DNA from 3 places in the Sphingobacterium sp. NGMCC 1.201703 genome. Region 2 is predicted to be linked to each of the others. Evidence: riboswitches for the same ligand, from Rfam matches in the RefSeq annotation. Region 2 holds a riboswitch; each other region holds the start of a gene.
The links. A riboswitch is a leader RNA that binds a small molecule or an ion and turns the genes downstream of it on or off. The one in region 2 is predicted to bind S-adenosylmethionine.
Positions count from the first base shown of each region.

Region 1: another riboswitch for S-adenosylmethionine. It lies ahead of metF (methylenetetrahydrofolate reductase [NAD(P)H]); the one in region 2 lies ahead of ACK8HY_RS00540 (hypothetical protein).
Region 3: another riboswitch for S-adenosylmethionine. It lies ahead of metE (5-methyltetrahydropteroyltriglutamate--homocysteine S-methyltransferase); the one in region 2 lies ahead of ACK8HY_RS00540 (hypothetical protein).

Region 1 is NZ_JBLOHD010000005.1:312,329-315,499, forward strand. It holds gene ACK8HY_RS12280 (DUF2723 domain-containing protein) at 1-100, opposite strand, end outside; gene metF (methylenetetrahydrofolate reductase [NAD(P)H]) at 406-1,362, opposite strand; SAM riboswitch class I at 1,434-1,536, opposite strand; gene ACK8HY_RS12290 (hypothetical protein) at 1,639-2,490, opposite strand; gene rimM (ribosome maturation factor RimM) at 2,748-3,171, opposite strand, start outside.
Region 2 is NZ_JBLOHD010000001.1:125,481-128,651, reverse strand. It holds gene ACK8HY_RS00550 (N-acetylmuramoyl-L-alanine amidase) at 1-133, shown strand, start outside; gene ACK8HY_RS00545 (DUF3050 domain-containing protein) at 194-958, opposite strand; SAM-I-IV-variant riboswitch at 1,169-1,262, shown strand; gene ACK8HY_RS00540 (hypothetical protein) at 1,329-1,595, shown strand; gene ACK8HY_RS00535 (hypothetical protein) at 1,731-2,036, opposite strand; gene ACK8HY_RS00530 (polysaccharide lyase 6 family protein) at 2,518-3,171, opposite strand, start outside.
Region 3 is NZ_JBLOHD010000010.1:196,023-199,193, forward strand. It holds gene metE (5-methyltetrahydropteroyltriglutamate--homocysteine S-methyltransferase) at 1-1,994, opposite strand, end outside; SAM riboswitch class I at 2,070-2,173, opposite strand; gene ACK8HY_RS19510 (response regulator transcription factor) at 2,326-3,015, opposite strand; gene ACK8HY_RS19515 (sensor histidine kinase) at 3,070-3,171, opposite strand, start outside.

The sequences.
Region 1 (3,171 bases), on a different contig from region 2:
CCCACCAACTCACGGTCTTTTCGACGGTAGCAATGTACACAAGCGTAGCAACGAGGCCACAGGTCAAACCGAACAGAGTATTTAATTTACTGTACGTCATAAGGTCAATTGGTCTAAATCTTTATTCCTTTTAGTACTTTAAATTAAACAGTTATCTCGATTTAAAAATGTTAATTAACACTATTTAACACCATGATCTATCTAAAAATATTTTTTCTAAAGAAACCTCTTCTATAATGAAAAGAGAAATATATTTTTTTAAAAGGGGGCTGATTTCATCTTAAGCCCCGTATATACATGAAGGCAACAATTGCATGTACAGGAATTCTTTCGCAAAGGTATAATGGTATGCCTACTATAGGTTCAATAAAAAAAGCGAGGGGCTTCCCTCGCTTTTTTTGATTTTTAGGCTAATTTTTCAACGATTTTTTTGGTTGGCCCGGGATTACTCATGGTATAAAAATGCAACACAGGCGCACCAAATTTAATCAGCTCCTGACATTGTTGCACAAGCCATTCTTCACCTACTTGCCTCACATCGGCATTGGTTTTACATGATGCAACGGCATCGCTCAATTCCTCTGGAATATCCAAGTGGAAAATTCGTGGCAATGTGACCAACTGTTTTTTTGTCGTCAAAGGTTTGAGCCCCGGAATAATAGGTACATGAATTCCGTTGTCCCGACATTTGGTAACAAATTCCTTGTATTTTTCTACATTAAAGAACATCTGTGTCACGATAAATTCGGCCCCCATGTCGACTTTTTGCTTCAGGTATTTAAAGTCTGTATTGAAATTAGGGGATTCAAAATGCTTCTCAGGATATCCGGCAACACCAATACAAAAATCAGTTTTCTCAGATGTAATAATATCTTCATGGAGATATTTCCCCTTATTCATATCTGTGACCTGCTCCAATAGATCCGTTGCAAAAGCATGGCCACCTTCAGTTGGAATAAAATCAGCATCGCCTTTGCGCGCATCACCTCGCAGCACCAACACATTGTCGATACCCAGAAAATTCAGGTCAATCAAAGCATTTTCCGTTTCCTCTTTGGTAAAGCCTCCGCATATCAGATGCGGGACTGCGTCCACCTTATATTTATTCATGATAGCAGCACATATTGCGACTGTTCCCGGTCGCTTGCGATAGGACACACGTTCCAATAACCCGCTAGCATGTTCCTTATAGATGTAATCTTCACGATGATAAGTTACATCAATAAAAGGTGGTTTAAATTCCATCAGTTCATCCATTGTTTTGAAAATACTTTGGATGCCCTGTCCTTTAGCAGGCGGCAATAGCTCAAAAGAAAACAATGTTTTTCCTTTAGCGTTCTGGATATGGTCGGTAATCTTCATTAAAAAACTGTTTTAAGTTTGGGTTGGCTTACATCGAAACGCACAAGTCGAGGATATGTCTATCTGCATGTAACTTATCTTTCCCACATGGAGCAGGGTAGAATTTAGCACCTTGAACAATACAGGTTGCTAAGGCTTCACTGGGTCTAGTCCCTCGGCCTTTCTCTATAAGCGTTGCTAATATCGTTTTAAAAAACCAAACAACAAAAATATTTTTTTGAAAATCTAAAAATTATGGCACCAAAGCTGCCTCGTGCCAATTTTTTCCCGCCCAAATTACTCCAAAGTAGAAAGAGCATTGCGTAGGTTCTTTAAATAGAATGTGATTAACAATAGACCGGAAACACTATACTTCTCCTTCTGTCCGTACTTAAACCCATCCATTAAATATTTATAGGCAACCAATGCATTTTCCTCGTTGTAAAACAGCTCCTTCCACGAGACAGGAACATCTTCCCATCTTTTTAATACTATTCCATTTCGGGCATAGGTAATCGGAGATTCGACCCCATCTATTTTATAATCATTATGAACACCGGAATTAGAGATATGCTGAAAATAGGCAATCGAATAATCCAAAAAATTCAATGCTCGGGCCTTTATCTCTCGCTCGTTCTCAGCTCTTGTTGGAATATTACGCCACAGATTGACTTCGCTATCAAATTTACTAGGCTGCTCGCGAATGGGAGTCTTGTCCAATTCGAAATTGATATATAGGCGTTCGGTATTGGGCAAATGGGCGGAATTAAATGGAGAGAAGTCACCTTTCAACTGCACAAAATCCTTGTTTATCTGGATAATATCCAAGGAAAGTTTTCCCTTGGCAGCATCTATAAGCTCAAGCTTATTTCCTTTAAATGTGTATTTACCATTCAACAGGACATCGTCTATAGCGAGGACAAAATGTGCTTTATCCCGTAGCGAGAGAAAGGAACGATGATAAAGCGGATGATCACAGGGGATATCAGGCTCAACATTTAGCGGATTATCGGCTTTAGCCTTCAAATAAGCCTCATTGGTATAGCCGCAAATAACCTGGTAATTTCCAGCGGAGAACTCCTTATCCTTTCCTAGAAAAACGCAAGAGGACAAAAATATCGTTGAAATAAGGATCAATAATGGCTTCAAAACAGATCATTTAATGTGGTCAATAAATTGATTATCTACTACCAAGATACTCAAAATCCAGCAGAGTTGAGCTACACCTGAATGTTTCAGCACATCAATACTATTAAATAAAATCGGACTTAAATTTTATGACAGAAAAAGGTCTAAATTGTTTTACGAACTTAGACCTTCTTCGTCGTATGCACGAGGATTAAAAAAACACCTTAAATTTAGATCCTTATTTTGTTATCAGAGACGAATTTCTGGGACAATCGCTCTTATTCTTTATAGAGGTCGACTAGCCCCTCAGGCAATTCTACTTCAATAATTTCCTCTTCTCCGTCTATACCCAAAATGAGATCATCGGATAACGGGAACATCAATTCTTTTCCATCCATATCAACGGTAGCAACGAACTGCTGTGGGAATTCCTGTACATCCGTAATTTCTCCTAATTCACCGTGGTTTTCATCGATCACCAAAAAGCCAATTAAATCTGTATATCTAAAATCATCCGGATCCCGTTCAGGCATTTTATCGTTGGGAAGATAAACCTTTTTTCGAACCAGCGCCTGCGCCTTGTCGATGTGATCTACGTCTTCGAATGTCACATAGGCTGTACTATTTTTCTGCAGTTTTATCGTATCGATAAAATAAGGAACAAGTTTTTTGTTGATCTCCAAAAAAACAACATCCATATCC
Region 2 (3,171 bases):
CGCGATCTTACGGGGAGCGAAAATACCGGCACTCATTGTCAGCTTGGGAAATATGAATACCTTTTCCAATACCTTGGATCCAGAATTTATCAGCGCTTTTGCCCAAGCCTTAAAAACTTCGCTGTCGGAATAATTTTCTGTAAAATTACCAGACCGATCCTTTTTACAGAGATGTCAAACAATAGAAGGTTCCCTACAGGGAATCTTCTATTGCGTTCCAGAGTTCAATACGCTTTTTAAGCGCCTCTTTACTGACTATTTTCATTTCCTCCCACTTTTCATCATCGTCTTTGGCCAGATCGCCGATCATCTGCATGGCCAAGGGACCATGTTCATCACCGTCCAGATCAATATGACGTTGGAAATAGTAGATAAAATTATCTAAGCTTGATTCAGGAAAGTTGGACTTCAATTCCTGTAAGATGGAAGTAAACATTCCCGGTATAAGGTCTTCACGACCGAATGTAAAGGCAGCAGCAATTTTATGTACCTCGCCTTCTTCGATCAGTTCAAATGTAAAATTCAGAAAATCTTTGATCCTTTTATCCAAGGTTGTTAATGCGATGGCATCAAAAATACTTTTAGATTGCTTAGCATGGGTTATAAACTTATTGACGAGGTGAAGATCAGCGCCCATTTCATTCATTGCATCCAAATACATTTCAAAATGGCTCAAACGGCGACCATCAATATATTCGTCGGACTCCTCCGCTAAAACAATTTCATTTATCAGATAACGTGTTGATGGATGTTCACTTGCAAACCAAGGCAATGTTGTACAGGTTAATTTAATCTGTAAAGCTTTTAATAAAGACATAAAATCCCATACAGCATACACATGCCCTTCTGTAAAAGAACGTAGATTCTTGATCGTTTTGATTTTACGATACAAAGGGTGTTGCAATAATACCTCGCGTTCGGCAGCAATGTATTCGTTAATTTCCGCAATTCTATTCATGCCGCAAAAGTATTGTCTTATCGCTGTTTTTTAAAGTATTTTCGACGAGATTACAGTATCATGATAAATTATCAGTCGCCTATCCACTTCATAACCAAATCAAAGCTGAATGTCCAACCTCACTTTTGAATGTCCTTATCTTCCAAACTACATCCAGTTACGACTAAAAACAAAAATATTTTTAATTATAAAAAATAATCTACTATATTTGTAGAGTATTCAGAATTGCATGATGCAATACCAACCGAGTGTAGACACCGCGGTGGTAAATTAATACGGGTTTCGACCAAAATAAACGTTAAACAACGCTTATTTTCCCAACAAGATCTGGATACAGTTTATGGTTTAATCCTTTAAATTTTTAAATTGTATGGCTACAACAACAAATCTTTACCAACACTTACTGGAAAAATTCAACTACTATTCCACGGACGAACTGATTCAGCTCAACAACGACACAATCTTAGGCCAAGGCTGGGGTTCGGCTAAAGCAACCTTCAGAACCGCTTTAATCAGCACGTTCTCCAAAAGAGGACTGGATCTTTCTAATATTATTTCTAAGGAAGATGGGTTTACCTCAGTGAAGCAGGTACCAGTGCGTTTGGAACACAATGTATTGATTCCACTGCAATCCTAATTTCTAGCTACATCATCTCAATTTTTCGTCTGCTCTTCTGATATCCAAGCATACTTTATGCGATTTATACTGTTGGAAGAGCGGATAAAAAAGTTGTCACAAGAAATAGAATTGTCAAAAAAGGGTAGGCCTAGCCTACCCTTTTGTCAATGAGTGATGATATTTTAAGGTATTATTGAGCGAATATGCAGTCTGCCGGGCATCATCCTGATAAGACGATAGGTCTTCACAATTCCGAATATCTGCAACATCTACTTTTTTTCTTACTTTGCTGATGACCTGATTTAACTCGGTTCTCCAGTTACCCGGATCACCAAAATCGTCCATCCAATTTTTACTGATAAACTTCTTGTAGTTCAAAAGCAAAATGTACAATTCCTCACCACTACCAGCGCGATTAATTGATGTACGCCAGTTCTCTAATTTTTCTTTAAAACTCATAACCAGCAATATACAAAAAAATAGGGACATTCCAAAATCACCTTAGTTGAATTGGATGAATATTATATACTTTTCCTTTCTCCGTGATAATTTTTAGGTGTAGCAAACGGAGAACAGGTAGTGACCAAATTATACCTTTTAACGGTACTTGTTCAGTCATTGTTCAGTGATTACTCAGTACAAACTGAATAAACAGTGACTGATTACTGTCTAAAAACTGATTGAAATTTGTCTTTAGGTTTAATTTGATATCAACATGTTTCCGTTTTAATATCTATCCGGATTATCTATAGCCTCACCAGGCTATTGCTTTGGAACTGCCGAACCTCATTTCATAAATTTTAGTATCTTTCATCTTCCTACTGGAAACCCGCCCGATCATGGAGTTCGAAATATAGACTGACAACATCAAAATTATATGCGATAAAAAAAGCGGAGAATAAACAGTTTATTCTCCGCATAAAATAATGTTTAGGATCACTTACGGATTAATAACCAAGCTGCTCCCCAATCCGGTCATAAATCCCGGACCTATATTTTGTGCTTTCAGCAAATCCCGATGTTTGGCATCCAATTTTGGAGCGCCAGCATCCGCTGCGGCCGCAAAAGGATAGTTACCCACAAAGGCACCCAACACCGGACTAGTACTGGTCGGCTCATAGATTCCGTCGGTTGTCAGTGTATATTGTGGGTTCTGACGTATAAATCCAGCTGGAAGCTGTTGGCTTGTTGGCACATCAAATACAATATTTCCCATATAAGTAAAATTAACAGGTTGATCTGTAAAAGTCAGCATGGTTGAAGTAGCAGCTTGTGACACCACATTATTGGCGATATGTCCGTCTGTTGGTGGCAAAGTACGACCGTTTCCCCCTTTCCCTGAACCAATATCAAATGACTGTTTACATTTAATCATTGTATTGGCCACCACCTTCACACGTTTTACCTGAAAATAGCCGCTTAATGGTGAGTTAGGTACACCGTCCATGATGGCCAGGGGAGCTTTCTGTCCTGTTCCTGCCATATTCTGGAAGTAATTATTGTAGACAATATGGTCCTCTCCGATTATCCGGATACCACCCGCTGCACTATTGCCGTTACCGACAAAATAGTTTCCATAAACAGCAGAACCATT
Region 3 (3,171 bases), on a different contig from region 2:
TTGTTGAACTCAGAATAACACATGTGTGTGTGGATCTGCGTATCATCTTCTACATTGGATGACGAAACACGGAATGCACGTACAGCCCAGTTCAGGTAATCTTTTTGATCTGCTTTACGCAATGGTAATCCCTCGCGGATAGCTGGCTCATCGATCTGAATGATTTTGATACCTGCTTTTTCCAACGCTTGTACTTCATCCAGGATCGCTAATGCAATTTGGTAAGTCGTTGTTGAGCGCGGTTGGTCGTTACGTACGAAAGACCATTGTAGGATGGTAACAGGGCCAGTCAACATACCTTTAACCGGACGGTTAGTCAATGATTGAGCGTATGAAGACCAACGTACAGTCATATCCTCTGGACGGTATACATCACCATAAATAATCGGAGGTTTTACACAGCGTGAACCGTAGGATTGTACCCAACCGTTTTGTGTGAAAGCGTATCCAGCCAATTGCTCACCGAAGTATTCAACCATGTCGTTACGTTCGAATTCGCCGTGAACCAATACGTCGATATCCAATTGCTCTTGAAGACGGATTGTGTTTTCAGTCTCTTCGGCAATCGCTTTATCATACTCTTCCTGTGTGATCGCTCCTTTTTTCAAATCAGCTCTCCATTTACGCACATCTTTTGTTTGTGGGAAAGATCCGATCGTTGTTGTTGGGAACGCTGGTAAGTTGAATTTAGCCTGTTGCGCTGCTTTACGGTCCGCAAATACAGATGTACGTTTCGCATCATCATCAGTAATGTTGCTTGTACGCTCTTTTACCTCTGGTTTGTGGATCAATGGAGAAGTACGGCGGCTTTCAGCTGCTGCTTTGTTTGCTTCATAACGTTTTGCGGTTTCGCTATCAACTTCACCTTCTGCTAAAACTGCTAGGTCTTTTACCTCTGCTAATTTTTGTTTAGCGAACGCTAACCAGTTTTTCACTTCAGCAGGCAATGATTGCTCATTGTGCTCATTGTCCAAGTCAAAAGGAACGTGCAATAAAGAAGAAGAAGGAGCAATCCAAACGCGGTCTTTTCCTAATGCATCAACTGCCTGTTTGATTTTAACCAACGACTTTTCGTAATCGTTTTTCCAGATGTTACGGCCTTCAACAATACCCAAAGATAATGTCAATGATGCCGGAACTTTAGCTAAAACGGTATCCAATTGGTTTTCGCCACGTACAAGATCCAGGTGTAATGCATGGATCGGTAAGTTAATAGCGATATCTTCGTTGTCTTTTAACGCTTCGAAGTAAGTTGTCGCGATCAATTTGATGTTTTTTGCCGCTGCAGCTAATTTCTCAAATGTAGGTTGGTATAATGCTTTTACTTTTGCGTCTAGATCCAAAGCTAGGAAAGGTTCGTCGATCTGAACATATTGTGCGCCAGCTTCTGCTAACTTAGACAAAATCTGCTCATATACAGGAACCAATTTGTCCAATAGGTCAATACGGTCGAAACCAGCTTCTTTTTCTTTACCGATCAAAAGGTAAGTGATTGGGCCAAGTAATACTGGTTTTGTCTCAATACCCAATGATTTTGCTTCGTTGTATTCGTTTAAGAATTTCTCGGAAGTCAATTTAAATTCTTGATCTTTTGTGAATTCTGGAACCATATAGTGGTAGTTGGTGTCCAACCACTTGGTCATTTCCATTGCAGTTACGTCAATTCCCTCTTGTTGGAAACCGCGCGCCATCGCAAAATATAAGTCTAAGCTGTAGTTGTTGTCTACTTTATTCAATAAAGAATGGTAACGGGCAGGAATTGCACCAACAGTAAGGGTCAAATCCAATACCTGATCGTAAAAAGAGAAGTCGTTGGAAGGGATCAAATCTATTCCAGCATCTTTTTGTGTTTTCCAATTGCCTTCACGAATTTTTTTTGCTGTGTCCAATAATTCCTCAACAGAAGATTTTTTAGCCCAATAGGCCTCATTGGCTTTTTTCAATTCGCGGAACGCGCCCACACGAGGGTAACCTAAATTGTTAGTCAATAACATAATAATGTTTTTAATATTTCTTTTTCAACTATATTTCTTGCTAGAGAGAAGGACACACTAGAATTCGGTGACTTCGGCTTATCATTCCCATGTCAAGTAGGGTAGAATTTAGCACCTTGTCAAGGGACAGGTTGCTAAGGCTTCATCGGGTCTATTCCCTCTGCCTTTCTCTATAAGCGACGCTAAGTTAGCACATTTCTTTTTGATATGCAAATTTTTTATAAAAGTGCATCTATTTTTTGTATTATGCTAAGGATAGAAATGTTTTATTTCTTTCTTTTCATTAGAAAGGAGGGTGGAATAGATCCTAGGTATCCCACCCTCCATGCCTTTAGCTCACCAGGAGTTTGTAACCTTTTCCGTGAACATTGACGATTTCAACCTTACTGTCTTCTTTTAGATATTTACGAAGTTTGCTGAGAAATACATCCATACTTCTTCCGGTGAAATAGTTGTCATCATGCCATATTTTTAACAAAGCTTCTTCACGGGTCAAAACATCATTCTTTTTTAAACAAAGCAGGCGAAGTAGTTCGGCTTCTTTGGTCGAAAGCTTTTGTGTCTGACCTTTATAGGAAATCTGCTGACTTGTATAATCGAAGAAGTAATCTCCAATTTCAAACTTATCTGCGACTACTTCATCCTCTTTGTCCCTGACACTGCGTTTCAGTAAGGCATTGATCCGAAGAAGTAACTCCTCAACACGGAAGGGCTTTGTGATATAATCATCTCCACCTAATTCAAATGCTTCTGTCTTGTCCTCCATCATGCCTTTTGCAGTGGCGAAGATGATCGGTACGGTGCTATTTGTTTTTCTGATCTCACGGCCCACGGTAAATCCGTCTTTTTTGGGCATCATGACATCGAAAATGCATAAATCATAATCATTTTTTTTGAACTGGGAGACAGCTTCGTCTCCATCGGTACAGAGTGTAACGTCAAATTTTCCCTTTAATTCGAGATAGTCCTTTAAAAGATCCCCCAAATTGGGATCATCCTCTGCTAATAATATCTTTTGCATAATGAATCTATTAATTTTCACTAATGTTCCCTGAATATACAAAAAAGGAACGTGTTATTTTTTTAAGGGTAAAATTACTTCAAAGGTTGTGCCCTTATCTTTTTCACTTTTTACGGTGATTCTTCCATTGAGTCTTCTCAAAATATCCTGTACATA